Regions from separate parts of the Cyclobacterium sediminis genome, predicted to be linked through region 2. Evidence: riboswitches for the same ligand, from Rfam matches in the RefSeq annotation. Region 2 holds a riboswitch; each other region holds the start of a gene.
What was found. A riboswitch is a leader RNA that binds a small molecule or an ion and turns the genes downstream of it on or off. The one in region 2 is predicted to bind S-adenosylmethionine.
Positions count from the first base shown of each region.

Region 1: linked by a shared signal. The riboswitch ahead of ACYVHJ_RS01000 (homocysteine S-methyltransferase family protein) and the one ahead of ACYVHJ_RS17370 (trans-sulfuration enzyme family protein) in region 2 are both predicted to bind S-adenosylmethionine.
Region 3: linked by a shared signal. The riboswitch ahead of ACYVHJ_RS22595 (O-acetylhomoserine aminocarboxypropyltransferase/cysteine synthase family protein) and the one ahead of ACYVHJ_RS17370 (trans-sulfuration enzyme family protein) in region 2 are both predicted to bind S-adenosylmethionine.

Region 1 is NZ_BAAGVC010000002.1:90,722-97,551, reverse strand. Features, by position in the region: gene metH (methionine synthase) at 1-471, opposite strand, end outside; gene ACYVHJ_RS01000 (homocysteine S-methyltransferase family protein) at 476-1,519, opposite strand; SAM riboswitch class I at 1,597-1,698, opposite strand; gene ACYVHJ_RS00995 (hypothetical protein) at 1,975-3,282, opposite strand; gene ACYVHJ_RS00990 (PAS domain S-box protein) at 3,361-6,830, opposite strand, start outside.
Region 2 is NZ_BAAGVC010000021.1:17,919-24,748, forward strand. Features, by position in the region: gene ACYVHJ_RS17350 (hypothetical protein) at 1-758, shown strand, start outside; gene ACYVHJ_RS17355 (sulfatase family protein) at 764-2,263, opposite strand; gene ACYVHJ_RS17360 (DUF4407 domain-containing protein) at 2,387-3,460, opposite strand; gene ACYVHJ_RS17365 (SGNH/GDSL hydrolase family protein) at 3,773-4,423, shown strand; SAM riboswitch class I at 4,668-4,770, shown strand; gene ACYVHJ_RS17370 (trans-sulfuration enzyme family protein) at 4,890-6,065, shown strand; gene ACYVHJ_RS17375 (efflux RND transporter periplasmic adaptor subunit) at 6,133-6,830, opposite strand, start outside.
Region 3 is NZ_BAAGVC010000044.1:109,074-115,903, forward strand. Features, by position in the region: gene ACYVHJ_RS22580 (glycerophosphodiester phosphodiesterase) at 1-273, opposite strand, end outside; gene ACYVHJ_RS22585 (VOC family protein) at 408-797, opposite strand; gene ACYVHJ_RS22590 (homoserine O-acetyltransferase family protein) at 818-1,873, opposite strand; gene ACYVHJ_RS22595 (O-acetylhomoserine aminocarboxypropyltransferase/cysteine synthase family protein) at 1,884-3,188, opposite strand; SAM riboswitch class I at 3,372-3,481, opposite strand; gene ACYVHJ_RS22600 (S8 family peptidase) at 3,971-5,623, shown strand; gene ACYVHJ_RS22605 (cysteine desulfurase family protein) at 5,646-6,794, shown strand; gene moaC (cyclic pyranopterin monophosphate synthase) at 6,811-6,830, shown strand, end outside.

The DNA.
Region 1 (6,830 bases), on a different contig from region 2:
TTCATCAAAGGCCATGACTACCACAGCCGCACCAAACTTTTTAATGGTTTTGGCTTGAAACAAAAATTCTTCCTCCCCATTTTTCAGACTGATGGAGTTGACAATTCCTTTGCCTTGAATACATTTAAGTCCAGCCAAAATAATTTTCCATTTGGAACTGTCGACCATCACGGGTATCCTGCTTATTTCGGGTTCGGATGCCACCAGATTCAGGAATTTAACCATGGCTGCTTCTCCATCAAGCATGGCCTCATCCATGCAGACATCCAGAATTTGTGCCCCTCCTCGCACTTGGTCCAAAGCTACTTCCAGGGCTTCATCATAGTTGTCATTCAATACTAATCTTGCAAACTTCTTAGAGCCTGTGACATTGGTACGCTCACCAATATTCACAAAATTTAAGGATTCATTAAAAATCAGTGGCTCTAACCCTGATAATTGCAAGGTGGATATTTTAGTAGGTTTACTCATTAAATTAATCTTCTTCCGTTAAAACGTGCTGATTTCTGGGTGGGTATTTACTCGCAGAAGCTGCCAAAGCAGCAATATGTTCCGGGGTTGTTCCGCAACAACCGCCTACTATATTGACCCAGCCTTCTTTTAAAAACAGGTTTACTTCTTTATCCATTTCTTCCGGACCCTGATCGTATTCTCCAAACTCATTGGGAAGACCTGCATTGGGGTAAACACTTACATGGAAAGGTGATTTGTCTGACAAGACCTTTAGATAGGGTCTAAGCTCTGCTGCGCCCAAAGCACAATTTAAGCCTACACTTAGTAAAGGAACATGAGCGATAGATATTAAGAATGCCTCGGTGGTTTGTCCTGAGAGGGTTCTTCCCGAAGCATCAGTGATGGTTCCCGAGACCATTATGGGAATGCCTCCTTCGGAAGGTTCCAAAGGTAATCCTCGCTTTTCATAAACTTCCTGAATGGCAAAGATAGCTGCTTTAGCGTTTAAGGTATCAAATACTGTTTCTACCAATAAAGTGTCTACACCTCCATCCAATAGGCCTTCTACCTGCTCAGCGTATGCACTTACCAATTGGTCAAAGCTTACAGCTCGAAATCCCGGGTCATTTACATCCGGAGAAAGGGAGGCAGTTCTGTTGGTTGGCCCAATCGCTCCAGCGACAAATCTTGGTTTGTCGGGTTCGTTGGCAGAGAATTCGTCTGCCACCTCTCGGGCGATCTTGGCAGACTCAAAATTGAGTTGATAAGCCAGTTCAGCAAGTCCATAGTCTTCTTGGGCAATGGTGGTACTGCTAAAAGTATTGGTTTCAACAATGTCTGCACCCGCTTCAAAATAGGCCTTATGTATAGCTTTGATGATGTCCGGCCGTGTCAAAGATAGCAAGTCATTGTTACCTTTTAATGATTTTTTGACAGTGGCAAGCTCTTGATTTCTAAAATCCTCCTCCTTAAGCCCATACCTTTGAATCATGGTACCCATAGCACCATCCAATATCAAAATGCGCTTTTGTAATTGTTGAAGTAATAAGTTGGTTCTGTTTGCCATGTGAATCGTATATTAAAATAAAAAAGCTTATACGAGCATGAACCGATGTAAAACTAGAGCATATTTCTAACTTTTGCGGCTCATCTTTATCCGGCATTTCCGGAACGGGAATTAGCACCTTGTCAACTCAGGTTGCTAAGACATCATAGGGCCCTACCCTCAGTCTTTCTCGATAAGCGATTCAAAAGTAACATGAATTCAGTAAATAAGTTCTTTTTTTTGTGAAAATCTTTAATAACCTATAGAGATATAGGGTTTAACAAATGCATCCAACCAGATAAATTGAACAAATAGGAGAAATCAATAACTATAATTTCTGAAATCAAATTTGCCTCATGACTTTTTGAAACAAATAAATTTTGGATGTACTCCTACTATTCTTTAATATAAACTGCTCAAATATAATGTACTTCCCTCCCATCAAACTTAAAATCTCAAGCAGGAGGATGGAACCTTTAGGGCCTAATTCCAAGACCAATTTGAAAATAGGGTCCGGCCATATAACTGCTCATATTCAAATCCCCAAATTTGTACTTATTCAATGGCTGTTCGTATCCTGCATGGGCCGAGGAAACCACCCTAAACATCTTTTTAAAGACCGGGATGGCGTAAGCCACCATCACCTCGGTTTTTGCCATTAAGCCACTGCTTTTCAAGTAGCCATCGTAATCCGGTTCTTCAAATAAAGCAGGAAAATCCGGCTTGTTATCCTTAGAAAGAGTATATCGTACATTGCCATATCCCAAGCCTGCCAACACCCCAAGCTCAAGGTTTCTCATTTTATAAAGCTGATAGCCATAGTTACCGTATAACCTCACACTGTTTAAGGTGTGGTCTTGATTTTCACTGGCTCTTCCGGAATTGGCTATATTGAAAACATCAAATGAATACAACCATCTTCGATTTCCTCCAATGATCTTCATGCCAAAATTATTTGGCTGGTCTTTAAAAGGCATCAAGCCATTGTTGGCCAAGTAATCATTTAGCATGTCGGGCTTTGTAAAGTTATAGCCATAAAAAAAATGGGCACCAATTCCTGCATCAGGAAAAAACAGGTTTTTGTCAGGCATTGACAAACCTGCGCCCAACCGAAAAAAGGCTCCGCTTTGTAGGTTATCGAATGTGACGTTGTTCATTCCCCAAGCCCCTTCAAAAGGGCTAAAGGAATAGCCAAACTTTCCCAAAATCCCAACCGTTTCTTCAAGCCCGGGAAGGCTAAAATCATATCCAAACTGGAAACCTATTTCAGTTAAAAAGCCGCCAAAATTTTGCGTACCCTTTTGGATGTTACGTTCCCTCAAAATAAAACCCTGTGCAGGTTGCTGTAAAAATGCGCTAAAATCTTCAACATTTCTCTGATCTTTTAGCATTTCAAAATTTACATACCCTGCACCTAAAGACATATAATGGATAAGATGGAAGTTACTTTCCTGGGTAAGCGCATAGCCAACGTTCATGTAAAACCGGGTACTCCTATTGTCTATAACATAATCTCTGTAATAGGAATTTGCACCGGTATTTTGATAGAGTTCAAACCCCAATATAAAATCAGACAATCTGTATTGATAACCTACTCCCAGGGTGGTATATCCTCCTCTCAGGTTTGAAATGCCTTTGTCAGCAAGCATCTCGTTGAATTCTCTGATATTTGCTCCCGAGGTACCGGCCAATACATAAATGGTAGACCGTTCAGAAACATCGCCTTGGGCATGTAGATTAAAGGCTATCCCCAACCAAAGGGGTATGTATAAAATCCATCTCATAGGTCTAATTAAAGATGCAAAGATATAATTTTAGCTGGGGAATCTTGTTACCGTTTAACCATAAAAATCTATATGATATCAGAGATAATTAATTATTTTGCCGTATAAATTCTCAGGAGTAAATGGTTTGGAAACGTAATCGTCCATACCTGAAGCTTCAAGCTCATCCTTCACTTCCAGTAAAGAGGCGGCTGTGAGGGCTATAATGGGAACATTTCTTTTCTCAACCAGATCAAGTTTACGAATAATTTTTGCCACTTCAAAACCATCCATTTCGGGCATTTGCAGATCGAGTAGTACCAAATCGAAATCGTTTTTGATAAAGCAATCCAAGGCTATCTTTCCATTATCAGCAAATTTTATTTCTCCCACACCCCATTTGGATAGGTATTTTCTTAATAAAACTTGGTTTACAAGGTTGTCTTCAGCCACCAGTATTCTTTTGTCTCCAAGGTGATCGTCTTTTACCACTTCCTTTGTTTTGGACTTGCGCATGGACTCTTCCTGCACTTGAAACCTTATTTCAAACCAAAAAGTGGACCCTTCACCCAACTTGGACTCCAGATGAATGTCTGTACCAAATAATTTGGTAAGCTTTTTCACTATAGCCAGACCTAAACCCGTACCTCCATATTTCCTGGTGGTATCTGAACTTGCCTGGGTAAAAGCATCAAAAATACTATCTACCTTACTTGGGGCAACCCCTATTCCCGAATCTTTTACTGTAAACCGTAAGTTTACATGATCTTCTTCCTTTTCTACCAGTTCTAATATTATTTTAATAAATCCCTTGTCTGTAAACTTAATCGCATTACTAATCAGGTTATTCAAAATCTGAGCAATTCGCACGGGATCCCCAATAAGGGTGTTGGGAATAGAAAAGTCAGGCTCATAAATAATTTCCAAAGCCTTGTCTCGGGTTTGGTAACTGTAAGAATGAATAATCCTATTGATTAAATTCTTGGGCTCAAAAGGTACTCGCTCTAAAATCAGTTTTCCGGAATCTATTTTATTAAAGTCTAGAATATCATTAATTAACCCCAGGAGATTTTCTGCAGAAAATTGTAAAGTTCTCAAATTTTCCAATTGATCCTCTCGAGGTTTGTCTTCAATCAAAAGATGTGAAAGCCCGATCACCGCATTCATTGGTGTCCTTATTTCGTGGCTCATTACGGATAAAAATTGACTCTTTGCATTCAAAGCAGCCTCAGCTTTTTCTTTGGCCTTGTATAGCTCATTCTGGGTTTCTTTTAATTTTGTAATGTCTCTGGCGATCCCTGTGTAATACCTGATTTCATTCTTCTCATCTCTGATAACCTTACCGCTGGAGCTAAAAATCCGGTAATGCCCTTGCCTATGCCTTAATCTAAACTCGAATATAGGGTGTTCCTCGAAATAATTAATAGAACTTGCATTCCCCTCCTGCAATACTTGGGCATCCTCAGGATGAAGGTAATCTGTAAAGTCACCGCTTGTAAATTCATAGGTCTCGTAGCCTAAAAACTGCTTGATATTTGGGGAGACATAACTAAGTTCTAATTGTGCAGTGATGGAAAATATGATTTCAGTAGACTCTTCTACCAGGCTTCTGTACTTTATTTCGCTCTTTTTCAGCTCTTTTTTGGCTACATACTCTTCTGATATATCCCTTACAATCCCTAAAATATATTCCAATTGGTCATTTTTAAAGATGGGTTTGGCCGTTAACTCATAGATTCTCCCAAGGTAGTTTAGGGTATCAGAAAGGGTTTTTTTCTTGTTCACCGCATTGGTAACAAGTGGCTCTACCACTTTGCGCGTCACGGTATGTACATCTGAAATTTTCCTTCCTTCAAAATAAGATTTACCAAAACCCCAGTTGTCGAAATTTAGACCTTCGGCCACCAAGTACCTTAAATTTTTATCAATTAAAAATACATTGGTATAAGGAATATTGGACGCAAGCACCCGGTACCTGTCTTGAATTTTTTCAATTTCAAGCCTGTCGTTTTTTCTATCGGTAACATCATGAAACAAGCCTTCAAAAAGCACCACATTTCCATCGTTGTCAAATTTGGGACGAATTTTATCCTCCACCCATTTATAATTACCCTCAGCAGTTAAAAACCTATACTCCCTACTGTATTGCTTCTTTTCTCCCTGTAGGAGTTCTTTTTCAAAAGTGCAACGATCATCTGGGTGAATAAAGTCTTTTAAACTTCGGGCTTCCTCCACCAGGTTTTCTGAAAGGTATCCAAACTGATTAATGTTTTCTGTAATATAGGAGATTTTGAAGCCTTCATTCGGCTCAACTTCAAACAAAACGGCAGGACTATTCTCAATAATCAGCTTGGCCTTTTTTGCCATTTCTTCCCGCTGTATTTTGGTGGTAAGGTTCCTCACCAAAAAAGAGTAACCGATTTTTTCTGTCTCTGCATTTTGAATGGGTTTGACAGAAACCTCATAGGGTTGAACATGCCCTGAATTATCAAGTATCTGAAGTTCTTCTACACAGGTCCCCGAATCAGAAGCTTTTTCAATTAATTGTTGAAAAGAAATGGCTTGATCATTGGTGATTTTAAAAAAGTCGCTGATCTTTCCACCTTGACCGTTTTGAAAAGGTTCTCCTTCGAAAATCGCCACCTCATTCATATAAACCACCTTCAGGCTGAGGTCTGTCACATAAATTGGTTCATTTACTTGGGCCAGAATTTGGGATTCGAACAACAATCGTCGCTCAACAGTTTTTTTCTCAGTAATGTCGTTACAATAACCAAAAACCTCTAAATTACTTTTAGTGGTGAGTTGATTGATCTGAATAAGGTATGAAATGTGTTTTTCCTTCCCATTAGGGTTGGTGAACACAAATTCACCGGAAACAGATTTTCGGTGAGCCAGCGCTTCCTGAACTTTGGCCTTGACACCTTCCCTATCCGGAGAAGAGATAAGTGACAGGAATTCGCCTACTTCTAATACATCTAAAGACGGATCCAAATCAAAGATTCTGTTGATACCTTTGGAAAGAAAAATCTTCCTGCCAGTATTCTGCAATCTCCAAGACCCAGACTTGGCCAAAACCTCAGTAGAGCTAAGTAATTTCTCATTTCGAAACAGCTTGGATTTGGTTGAACGATGGATCACTGCAGCCCCAAATACATCAGCCAATTGCCTGATGCCAAACCTATTCTTATGCTTAGGTGTCCAGTTGGGTTGGACCTGGGCAGAACTTAATGTAAATAAGCCTAAAAGGTTGTTATCCGCAAAAATAGGGACAATGATATAGGCTGTGAAACCAAATTTCTCTGCAATTAATGCCTCGAAGGTTTCTTTGTATTCAGATTTATTCAAATCGCCTACAGCAATAAATCCTGAGTTTTTTAAATTGTTTATAAAAGCCTGTTGTCCTTCAAGGGATATGGTTTGGTTTATTTTAAGTATCCCTGCATCAGGATTTGTCTTGTATTCAAAAAAACATTCAAGTTGTTCTAACTCATGATTGACGTAAAAAAAATTTCCTACGTCTGCTCCTTGAAATCGGACTACCATGGCCAGGGATTTAAGAAATACCT
Region 2 (6,830 bases):
AGAAAACACCCAATGCGAGTTTTACCCTTCCTCCCTTAACACTAAGTCCTGCTGACGAAGCATTTATTAAAGAAAAGATTTTAGCTAGAGCAAGTCACCAATATTACCTGGCGCCAATTGAGATGCCGCTTACCCCCTTACCTTTCCAGTACATCACAGACTATAGTTATCAACTGGATGATTACAACCGCTTTGAGGACATGGCCACCACCATTAGGGAATATGTTCCCATGGTTTTGGTCCGTAGTCAAAACCGCAAAACCATATTCAAAAATTTCAACATTCCTTATAATCTGGTATTTAAAGAAAGTCCCTTGTTAGTAATCGATGGTATGCCTGTATTTGACAATGATGCCTTTGCTAATTTTAACCCAAAAGGCATCAAAACCATGGACATTATCAACCGGTATTTTTATATCAATGATCTAAAATTTACGGGTATGGTAAACCTTAGCTCATTTAATAATGATTTTGGAGGTTTTGACTTGCCAAAGAACGCCTTGTTTATCACCTACCGGGGATTGCAAAAACCATATGAATTTCATACCGCATTAAAATCATTTAATCATGAGACGCATTTTCCGGATTTCAGAAGTATTTTGACCTGGCAATCCAACAAAGAAATTGATGACAATGGAATGCTTAATTTCTCTTTCAAGCCTTCCCTATTAAAAGGAAACTTCGAGCTGAAGCTTCGATACAGAGAAGGTCAAAATAAAACTTTTAACACAGCCAACTATTTACTTAACCTTAATTGATTGATCTACTGAAATTTCTCTGACTTGATTAATCTGTTGATTTTAAGGTAATTTTTATCCCTGATACTGTCATTTCTATCGTATAAATAATTCCACTTTTTCATGTATTCATCTGCGGGAAGAAATTCATCATTGGTAGCCTTCAACTTTTCATTCAATAGGCCATCCAAATGATTTTTCAATTGGGAAAACTGAGGCATGTCAACCAGGTTATGCATCTGGTAAGGGTCTTTTTCATTGTCATAAAGCAACCATGGCCCCAGCAAATCTCTAACGTAAGTGTATTTTTTTGTCCTTACTCCCCGATATTCTCTACCCCCATTTAAAAATTTCCATTCATGAAATGGAACCGGAAGCATGATTAGTGCTGCCTCATTCCCTAATTCTTCACCTGCAATCAATTTACTTGAAAAGTCGGTCCCTTCGATGGATCCGGGTATTTCCAAATCACTTAATCCCAATAAGGTAGGTAATAGGTCCGGTGTATTAATGGGGTCATAAACCGCTTTAGTGCCTTTGCCTAATTTTTCAGGATACCTAAGGAGCATTGGGACTTTTATGGATTCATCCCAAGGCCTTTGTTTCTTCAACATTCCTTTAGACATGATCATATCGCCATGTTCAGAAGTGAAAACAAAAATCGTATTGTCAGCAATACCAGCTTGATCAATGGCTTTTAACAAATCCCCTACAGCCTGATCTAAGGCTGTACAATGGGCATAATAGTTGGCCAATACATTCCTTGCACTATCTTGAAATTCTTCAGGGACATTTGGCCTTACACTTAATGCTGAAGGCTCATACATTTCCCTGTATGCTTGCGGGGCAGTATGGTAAGGGTCATGAGGAGGCCCCCAAGACAATACCAATAAAAAAGGGTTGTCTTTATTTTTATTAATATAACTGATGGCACTGTCAGTTTGAGAAAAAGCATCATACCCTTCCCAGAAATGCTTTTGATTTTCTTCATCAAAATAATAGGAGTTGTTATAATTGTGGGTTACTTCTCTCACTTTCCAATAATCAAACCCCTGCCTTCTTTCTTTAGGAACAGGTTTATTTCTAGCACTAAAAGGTTCCTCCCCTCTCGCATGACCATTTAAATGCCATTTGCCAATATAGCCTGTCTGGTAGCCTGCTTCTTTATAAATCTTTGCAATCGTGGCGGCTTCTGTTGGAAAAGGTTTGTCATTGTAAAAAACTCCATGGGTCAATGGATACTGACCTGAAATAAAACTCCCTCGCCAAGGTGCACATACAGCCATCACTGTAACAGCATTATGAAAAACAGTGCTTTCATTGGCTAAACTATCCAAGTTAGGCGTAATAACATCCTTATTCCCAAGAAATCCCACAGACTGCGCCCGCCATTGATCGGCTAAAACAAAAACAATATTCGGTGGGGATGAAGCTTCCTTGGCACTCAACTGTTCCGCTTCTTTTGGTTTACATGAAAAATTCAAAATAAAAAGGCAACCTAAAAGGAATAGGGTGAAAGATCTCATTACGTTAAGATTTGGGTATAAATTGAAATTTGATGAAAATTACACTAAATTAAATAAGCTACCCAAATAAAATGAGCATTTTACGTATAAGTTAAACATTTGAACTATTGGTAATTCAGGGCTTCATTTCCCTTGCAGCAGTCCCAAATCAAAATTTTTCTGAGCAACTTTCCTTTCTGGTTCAATTTCATCAAATACATCTTTTCTCAAATCGCTTTGACTTTTCTTTTTATGCCATTGTTCATCCGCATACAAAATAACCCCCGCCTCATGAGTATCAAGCAAGTGGTCATAAGCTCCTCTTTTCGCCAGCAGTTTCACAAGAATAGGGGCCATTTCTATCATGACAAACAGAAGCATTATCATTAAGTTAGCCCAATAAACAGCATTGTTTGCATTGGTAAGGCTATCTAAGGCATGTATACGTGCAGCCAGCCCATTATTGGATACCACTGAAAGCATTTGATGGTCCAATTCTAATTTCATTTGATCATTAAGTTGATCTATTTCCAACAGAATCGCTTGAATTTTCTCTCTGTTTAAAGCTTGAGTTTGCAACAAGTCCTGCTGGGCCTGATCCAATTGTTCTTCCTTTTTTTCAGCATTAATGCCAATACCGGCTCTGCCGGTGGTTCCATCCGTCTTTACACCAAATCGTTCATTGTCATATTCAAGCTGTTTCTCGTTTCTGTAGTTCTCCTTACTTTTAATTTCAGCATTTAATCCATCAATTTGACCTTGCAGTTGTTGAATTTCAGGGTAACCGGCTTTAATTTGATTCTTACTTTCTTGTATTGTTTCCAAACGTTGCCGATCTAATTCCCGGTTGATCTCTTTTTCAAATATCTTCAACTCCAAAGGTTTGGCAATTACCAAGGCTATCAGTATTGCCAATATTAATCTAGGGATAGCTTGTTTAAATTCCAGACTGAATTTTTCCCGCTTTTTGAGGGTGGAAACTATGTACCTATCCAGATTAAAAATCATCAACATCCACAAAATTCCAACCGCCAAAACAGGCCATATACTATCGAAAACAGTAAATAAAGCATAACCTACAGACAAGCCTGCAAACACAGCAGTAAACAAGACTGTTCCTCCTATACCAATAAATTGATGAATAGATCCCGGGCAGCGCTTAACCAATGGAAGGTATGCCCCAGAGCAAAATATTAGGAAGCGTTCTATTTTATTCATAGAGAAGAGTGCTTGTGTGGTTTTTTACCAGAAATACTATTCAAGTAGACTGCCAAAAAACATGATTTTATTTGAAATGTCGATAAAATTGAGACACAACTTATAACATCCTAATTTACAGCACATTAATCTATAAAATATAAGCTTTTTTCCACAAGTTATTTGTAGTCTTGCAGATAAATTATAGCTATTGATGGAGCAGAATAAAAAACTGTCCGCTTTGTTTGTCCGGTATCGTGACAATCAAATAATAAAATGATTTTAAAATCCACATAATTCAAGTATTTTAGACAATAAAATCTATAATCCAATATGAAAAATAATAATTTCGCTTTCTTAGCAGTTTTACTTTTTATTTCTACAACAGTTTTCGCCCAAGACCCTACTAGATTTAAAGGACAGGTGGAGAAGATCCACCAGGATAATCCTATTCAAGAAAATTTGAATGGTATCGTTTTTACGGGTAGTTCTACCATAAGAATGTGGAAAAGCCTGCAAGAAGACTTTCCGCAACACAATGTGATCAATGGAGGTTTTGGTGGTTCTCAGGCTAGTGATTTGCTATACTATATAGATGAACTTATACTGGAATATAAACCTTCTAAGGTTTTTATTTATGAAGGAGACAATGACATTTCATCAGGAAAGTCCGTTGAAGAAATTTTAATGACATTTAATCTGATTACAAGCAAAATACACGAAGCCTTGCCTGATACAGAAATCATTATCATAAGTCCTAAACCAAGTGTTGCTCGATGGAAGCTTGCGGATCAGTACCTGGAGCTGAATAAAAAGCTAAAAAAATTCACAAAGAGTGAAAAATACATGAAATATGCTGATTTATGGAAGCCTATGCTTAACAAAGACAAAGAGCCTATGGATGATATCTTTATTAAAGACAACCTTCACATGAATGAAAAAGGTTATGCTATATGGGCTAAAACCATTGAAAAATATTTATAAATAAGCTTTTCATATAAATGTAATACTGGAATAGCTGACTTATTCAGGTGTGTATACATTGAAATTTATTTTCCCTTTCCATTGAATTACCAGAGGATTCATCGGAAAGGGGATTATTTTTTACCACAGGTAAAACTTAGGCCCAAAGAACAAGCCTAAGCTAAAAAGTTAACCCCTATAAAAACGGGAGGGAATTTGGAAAATCGAATTACCCTTGTTTTCTTTGCAGTAAATTCAGGAAACTGATTTATAAAGAAGAGGCGAGAGATCAGGCTCTGTGAACCTCTGGCAACCTTCCAAACCAAGGAAAGGTGCCAATACCTGCCCAATATAGGGAACGATAAATTAGACTATATGACATTACACACAATCTCCACCATTACTTTTCTCGACTTATTTTGCTGTTCTTCAATTTTACTGGAGAAGGGTAAAAATCCATGTACCCACCTTTAGACAATTTTCTTTTATGAATTATAAAAATTTTGAAACCCAAGCTGTAAGGATTGCTAAATCCTCCTCAGATCAGAGAGAACATTCCGCACCTCTGTACCTAAGTTCTAGTTTTGTTTTTGACTCAGCAGAACAAGCCAGACAAATGTTTGCAGACGAAATTGAGGGAAATATTTATTCAAGGTATGCCAACCCCAACACCAGTGACTTGATAGAAAAAGTCTGTGCCGCAGAAGGCACTGAAAGTGGCATTACCACTGCCTCAGGGATGGCTGCAATGTTTGGAAGCATGGCTTCTTTACTAAGACAAGGTGACCATGTATTGGCTTCAAGATCATTGTTTGGTTCCACGCATCAACTGCTAACACGCGTATTTCCAAAATGGGGCATTTCACATACCTATGGAGACATTTCAGCTATCGACAGGTGGGAAGAACTGGTACAACCCAACACCAGAATGTTGTTTATAGAGACTCCATCTAACCCGGGCTTAGAGATAATAGACTTGGAATACATAGCCAATTTTGCCAATGCGCATAATTTGGTATTAGTGGTAGACAATTGTTTTGCTACCCCTTATTTGCAACAACCTGCAAAATGGGGAGCACATATAGTCACCCATAGCGCCACCAAATTTATAGATGGACAAGGAAGGGTCTTGGGGGGACTTATTTTAGGCAAGAAGGAATTGATCGATGAGGTTCAATTTTTTATGCGCCATACAGGACCATCATTGTCCCCATTCAATGCATGGATTTTAGCCAAAAGCATGGAGACTTTGGCAGTGAGAATGGACAGGCATTGCGAAAATGCCTTGAAAATTGCTCAGTATTTTGAAGGAAACAAAGAGGTGGAAGTAGTGAAATATCCATTCTTGGCTTCTCATCCTCAGTTTCATTTAGCAAAAAAACAAATGAAACATGGTGGAGGCATTATCACCCTGACTTTAAAGGGAGGGTTAAACCGAGCAAAAAAGTTTATTGACCAGTTGCAAATGATATCTGTTACTGCAAATCTAGGAGACACCCGCAGTATCATTACACATCCCGCTTCTACTACTCATAGCAAGCTTTCGGAGGAAGAAAGGGCAAATGTAGGAATATTGAATGGGCTGGTAAGGTTATCTGTAGGTTTGGAACATGTAGATGACATTATCTTGGACATTGAGAGGGCTTTAGAACAGTCTAAATAAAAAAATGGCATGATTACAAATGTTGGTGTTTGTAATCATGCCATTTGTCAAGGATTTATTATATCAATTATTCTTTCCCATCACCTGCAGCTTCTGAAATTTTCACCTCTTTTTCATTTTCCAATTGGGTGCTAACAACATAATATGGCCCGGTGATTACTTCCTGGTCTTCTACAAGTCCTTCTAAAATCTCAATGTTTTCAAAATCAGAAATACCGGTTTTTACTTCTTGTATCTGAGCTTTATCCCCGTTTTTCAAGAACACCAACTCTTTCATATTGCCTTTGCCTTCACCTTCTTCTATGGTCTGCCCTGCCCTTACAGTAACGGCAGCAAGAGGAATGGCCAATACCCCTACTTTTTTGTCTGTTATGATCTCAACACTGGCCGTCATTCCCGGACGGAACGGGAAAGGGTTTTCGTTTGAGACCAAATCTTTATAAGAATCGTTTAAAATTCGAATCCTAACTTCAAACTCGGTAACGGCATCCGTGCTTACTTTTTCGTTGGCTGAATTGGCAATGGCAGTTACTACCCCTGTAAATTTCTTACCTGTAGAAGCGTAGGAATCCACTTCTATCAGGGTGGTATCATTCATACTGATTCTCACAATGTCGTTTTCATTAACGTTTACTCTTACTTCCATTTTAGATAAATCCGCAATGCGAAGCATCTCCGTACCGGCCATTTGGGCAGTTCCTACCACACGCTCTCCCTTTTCAACCAACAAGTTGGAGACAATCCCATCAGTGGGGGAGTAAACAT
Region 3 (6,830 bases), on a different contig from region 2:
ATAGGTGGTTTCCTCTATTTCCATTCCATGGTGGTCTGCATCATGGTTTACTACCAGGATTCCGTCTGAAGTCATCCAGACATCGAACTCTGATCCGGTGCAGCCCAAGTCAAAAGCCTCCTGCAGTGAAGCCAGAGAATTTTGAGGATGAGGGCTAGTTTTCCAAGCCCCTCTGTGGGCGATTACTTGGTTGTTATTAAACTCCATACTTTGGTTGGTGCAAGAAAAAAGGCATGCACATATGCCTATAATCAATAGAAAATATTTTGACATCTAATTGTAGTTATTGTTTTTATTGCAATATTCTAAAAGTTAATGCAATCCACAACCCTTCAATAAAATTTATCATTAAAATAATATGGAGTTTGTATTAAAAAGTTGGCATTAATTGAAATTAGCAAAAAATATTAGTCCCACATGCCTGTAGGGACAATCTCTAAGACATGTCCGAAAGGATCTTCAAAATAAAAACTGCTGATGTCTTTTTTCCATTCCTGTTGATGGGTAATGGTTATACCCTTGTCACTTAATTTTTTCTTAATCTCTAAATAATCTTTATGTTCCACTTCAAAAGCAATGTGCTGCTTGCCATAGGCAAAATGTGGCGGCAAATTGCTGTCATGCTTAGTTATTTCAGGTAAGAAGCAAAGCAAGACACTGTCTCCACATCTGAAAAAAACATGTCTCTGATCCTCTTTAGAAATTAATGGCATTTCTAATATTTGATGATAAAACCTTTCAGCTAGATCTAAATCATCTACGTAGAGACATGTTTCCTTTATCCTGGTGTATGAGATCATTCCAAGTGAATCTTTGACTAACCGTTATTTTCTAAGTAAAATGATTTTAAAATGTATTGCAATTGCTCGTATTCTATAAGGAAGGCATCATGCCCATATATTGAGGATATTTCCCTGTAGGTTCCTTTTGGTACATGTTTGCTGATATATCTGGATTCTTCACTTGTAAATAAGATATCCGTATCAACTCCAATTGAAAGTACTTTACATTTAATTTTTGAAAGGGCAACGGGTGTTCCACCTCGCCTTCTTCCGATGTCGTGGCTGTCCATGGCTTTGGATAGAATCCAATAAGACAGCGCATTAAATCGATTGGCCAATTTTAGCCCTTGGTACCTTAGGTAACTGCTTATTTTAAAATCATCCCTTTTCTCCTCTGTTTCGCTTTGGTTTTGCAGGAAAGTCATGGGATGTCTATAACTCAACATGCCTATGGCCCTAGCTGTTTCCAGGCCTTTCTTGCCAGCTTCAGGATGTGGTTTTCCCCAAGAGCTATCCGATTCTATGGCCATCCTTTGGGTTTCATTAAAACCAATAATCCAAGGAGAAGCCTTGGCATTGGAAGCCACGATTATGGCATTCTCAAGCTTGTCTCCTAATGAAACTGCCCATTCTAAACCTACTTGACCACCTAAAGAACCTCCAATTACCGTATTGATTTTTTCCAATCCCAGGTGTATTCTTAATTTATCCAATCCCGCTGCAATATCCCTCGTGGTAATATTGGGAAAGTCATAATAATAAGGATCCCCACTTTTAGGGTTATTGCTTAAAGGTTGGGTAGAGCCATAACAGGAACCAAGAAAATTGGCACAGACAATGAAATATTTGGAAGGATCAAAAAACTTGTCCTCTCCAATTAATCCTGACCACCATTCATGAGGGTTGGCATCACCGGTTAAGGCATGCAGGACCCAAATAACATTGTCTTTGTTTGCGTTTAATTGGCCTTGGGTCGTAAAACTCAATTGAAACTCCGGAATTGATTCTCCGGACTCCAAAAGTAATGCTTCCTGGCAATAGAAAATCTCCTGGGTCATTTCAATAGTCAAATGCGGCGATTGAAGGTTCATTTTAATAATTTTAAATTTTGTCGAAAGCGGCCGATAGGTCGGCTTTCACATCTTCAATGTGTTCTATACCTGAAGAAAGTCTTAACAATGTTGGCGTTACCCCGGCGGCTAATTGGGCGTCATCAGAAAGTTGCTGATGAGTAGTGGCTGAAGGTTGAATGATCAAAGTTTTGGCATCACCTACATTGGCCACATGTGAGATTAATTCCAGATTATTAATAAAATTGGAAGCTGTTTCTTTTTCCCCTACAATTTCAAAGCTTAAGACTCCCCCAAATCCATTCGTAAGGTATTTTTTCGCCGTTTCGTGATAAGGGCTATTAGTTAAGCCCGGGTAATTAACTGATTTCACTTTAGGGTGTGCTTCCAACCATTTCGCCAATTCCAAGGCATTATCTACAGTTCTTTGAACACGAAGAGAAAGGGTTTCTAATCCCTGAAGCAGTTGGAAAGAGTTGAATGGACTGATGGCAGGACCAAAATCTCTTAGACCTTCTACCCTTACTCGGATAGCGAAGGCAATATTTGGCATGCCTAAGGGATTATTATCGCCAAAAGTTTCCCAGAAATTAAGTCCATGGTATCCTTCAGAAGGTTCAGAGAATTGTGGAAATTTACCATTACCCCAATTGTAATTTCCTCCATCTACGATTATGCCACCAATAGAAGTACCATGGCCACCTATCCATTTGGTTGCAGAAGAGGTTACAATATTAGCACCATGCTTGATGGGCTGACATAGATATCCTCCGGCACCAAAGGTATTGTCAACTACTAAAGGAATATCATGTTTTTTAGCCAATGCAGCAATTGCTTCAAAATCCGGAACGTTGAATTCAGGGTTTCCAATTGTCTCCACATAGATGGCTTTGGTTTTATCATTGATTTCTGCAGCCAGATCATCTGCCTTGTCGGATTTAGCAAATCTGGCTTCAATACCTATTCTTTTAAAAGAAACCTTAAATTGATTGTAAGATCCGCCATAAAGAAATGGAGAGGTAACAAAGTTATCGCCTACGCTTAGGAAGTTGTTTAAAGCTAAAAATTGTGCGGCTTGGCCAGAAGCTGTAGCCACTGCTGCAACACCACCTTCTAATGCTGCCACCCTTTTCTCAAATACATCTGAGGTTGGGTTCATTATCCTGGTATAGATGTTTCCAAATTCTTTTAAGGCAAATAAATTGGCACCATGTTCTGCAGAATTGAATACATAAGAGGTGGTTTGATAAATAGGAACAGCTCTAGAATTGGTAGATGGGTCTGCTTCTTGTCCACCGTGGACTTGCAATGTTTCGAAACGATAATTTTTAGACATGTTTTTTATGTTTTAGGTTTGTTATCAATTCTGATTAAGTTTATCATGAAGAAATGCCAGTATACACCAAACACCATTGTGCCGATTAGTATTTCTATTAAAATAGAAATAAAATGTCTGTTGAAAGCTTCTGGGGTTTCTATCCTTTATTGAATGGTGTATGGAGCTCATATATAAGTTTTGAATTTATATTCCCAGATGTAACCAATTTCATCTGGCAGGAATTGGCACCTTGGATTTTCCAGGTTGCCAGAGGGTCAACGAGCCTGTCTCTTGCCTCTTCTATATAAATCCTAACTACTTCAGAAAAAGTAAAAGGATTGTACAAAATAAAGCCACATTGTCAAATTTTCCAATAGTTGTCAATGATTTTTTCTTTTTAAATGCAAACAAGTCAAATAATCAGTGAATTAGCAGTGCTTTTACTACCGTACTATTATTTAAAAGAAAAACAATTTATCAAATGACTCAATGTGTTGGAAATGCTTCCTTCCATTTATTCAAATAAATAATAAGAAGTTGATAATAATTTTAACTCTGTTATCTGACTTGTTTTAAAGTTTTTTAACAAACGGTTCTAGGTTTATTTCGTTGCATGTATTGTCAAGTAAATGGGCAGGTTTTAATGTCCAGCTTCAAAATAAACCAACAAAAGGATAATCTTACCGTAAAAGTTTTTGAAATTTGTAACAAACTTAATCTTTGGTACCTTACATTCTTGGTTTTTAGAGCGGGTGATCGTAAAGCATGCCTTTTAAATTTATATATACATTTCAAATTCTATGGAAAGAAATTTCAAAACGTGTTTTTGTGCATTTTTACTGGGAATTTTTCTCAGTGGTTATGGGTCTATTTATGCATTTTCAGGTGAGGTCTATTTAAAAGATAGCCTTAAAACGCCTGATAACTGGTTTTTACTGGATCCTATAGATGATGGGATTATGGGTACCGGTACAGAAAAAGCCTATGAAAAATTACTACAGGGGAAATCTCCAAAAACTACAATCGTGGTAGCGGTTATTGATTCCGGAATCGACATAGATCATGAAGATCTTCAGGGTAAAATATGGATCAATGAGGATGAAATTGCCGGAAATGGTATTGATGATGATAATAACGGCTATGTAGATGATGTACATGGCTGGAATTTTATTGGAGGAGCCGATGGTTCGCAGGTAGACAATGATTCTCATGAATTGACTAGAGAATACGTAAGGTTAAAGGCCATTTACGGAGACTTGGATAAGGAAGATGTGAAGCGAAAGAACAGGGATGAGTTTGAATATTGGGAAAAAGTCAGTAAAAACTTTGAAGAGGCCAAAGATAAAGCAGCATCAAATTACAACATGTACAATAACATGATGGAAGGTTTCTCAAACATGGCAGATTTGGTGAAGGAAGAATTTGAAGTAACAGATTTTAGTCTTGAGGACTTGGCAAATTTTGAGTCAGATGATGAAAAAATTACTGCGGCCATTGACATGCTTAATCAAATGTTTGGCATGATAAGGCTTGAAGACGCAAGTATTAATACCATCCTTGCAGAATTGGGTAAAGCCGTCAAGCATTTTGAAGTGCAGGCTAAGTATGCTTACAATACAGACTTTGATCCTAGAGGAATTGTTGGGGATGACCCGGATAACTACAAGGAAAAGTATTATGGAAACAATGACCCAACAGGTCCTGATCCTTCCCATGGAACTCATGTTGCCGGTATCATTGCAGCCAACAGAGGAAATGATTTAGGAATTGAGGGGATAGCAGACCATGTATTGATCATGGCTATAAGGGCGGTGCCGAATGGAGATGAAAGGGATAAGGATATTGCCAACTCTATTAGATATGCGGTAGACAATGGTGCAAACGTCATTAATATGAGCTTTGGTAAATCTTATTCTCCCGGTAAAAAATATGTGGACAAGGCAGTCAAGTACGCAGAGAGGAAAGGTGTATTATTGATTCACGCAGCAGGAAATAGCTCAAAGGAAGTCACTCCTGGAAATAACTTCCCTAACAGGTGGTTTGCCAAAAGAGGAGTGTCTGATGCTTGGATAGAAGTAGGGGCTTCAGGACCTAGAGAGGATGAAAATCTTGCAGCGGATTTTTCAAATTTTAGTAAAGAAGGAGTAGACTTATTTGCACCGGGGGTAGATATTTATTCTACCATTCCTGATTCAGGTTATGAAAACAATAGTGGTACAAGCATGGCAGCCCCAACAGTGGCCGGTGTAGCAGCTCTTTTGCTTGCTTACTATCCGGACCTCAAACCAAAAGAAGTACGTAAAATTCTTACAAGCTCTGTTTATAAGGTTGGTGATGACAAAGTACATCAACCGGGAAAAGAAGAATTGGTGGGTTTTGGAGATTTGAGCCAAACCGGTGGGATTGTAAATGCTTATCAAGCCATTAAAATGGCAGAAGAATTGGCACAATAGTCTGTATATTAAAGCCTCGTAGATGGATTTACCCATTTATTTTGATTACAATGCAAGCACACCTTGCTTTCCGGAGGTGGTAGAGGCCATAGTACCCTACTTTACCTCTACTTTTGGCAATGCGTCAAGTACCCACCATCCTTATGGCTGGTTGGCAGAAGAGGCCGTGGAAACTGCCAGAGAGCAAGTGGCAACATTAATTGGAGCAGAGGCAAATGAAATCATATTTACGAGTGGAGCCACTGAAGCATTAAACCTTGGAATAAAGGGCATGGCTCAGATGGCGGACCCCGGAAAAAATCACCTGATTACCATCGCCACAGAACACAAGGCTGTACTTGATACGATGGAAAGTTTGGCAGACCAGGGATTTGAATTGACCTGTTTACCTGTAGGGGCTGAGGGGGAAATCTCTCTAGACCAATTAAAGTCAAGTTTTAGAGAAAATACCTTGATGGTGGTTGCCATGATGGCCAATAATGAAACAGGAAAGTTACACCCTATCAAAGAAATGGCAGCGCTAACGAAAGCTCATGGGGCGCTCTTTTTAACGGATGCAGTACAAACCGTTGGAAAGGTCCCTGTTGATGTTAGGGGTTTGGGAGTGGATGGATTGGCACTTTCAGGTCATAAAATGTATGCACCAAAAGGTGTAGGAGCATTATTTATAAGGAAAGGGCTACCTAAAATTAAATTAAAAGCCCAGATAACGGGCGGCGGCCATGAAAGAGGCCGTAGGAGTGGAACCCTAAATGTGCCCGGAATTGTAGGATTAGGTAAAGCCGCTGAGCGCTGCCTAGAAGATTTGCAGGAGGAAAGCCGCAGGCTTTTTAATTTAAGGAAAGGATTAGAGAATGGTTTACTACAAATTCAGGGTTGCCAACTAAACGGAGGAAGCCATCGACTTCCTCATGTATGCAATGTTTCTTTCAATCAGGTCTCAGGCAAATCCTTGCTGATAAGGGTAAATAAAAAATTGGCGGTAAGTTCCGGGGCTGCTTGTAGTAGCATCTCTGATAAACCCTCTCACGTGTTGACCGCCATGGGTTTGGACCAAAGCTCGGCCATGGCCACCTTACGTCTTTCACTAGGCCGGTTTACTACTGCGGCTGATGTAGCATTTGCCATTGAATACATCCGTGAAGTAATAGAAGATTTGCGTTCTATATAATTTTTAATTTATTAAAATGACAAAGAAAGACTTTAC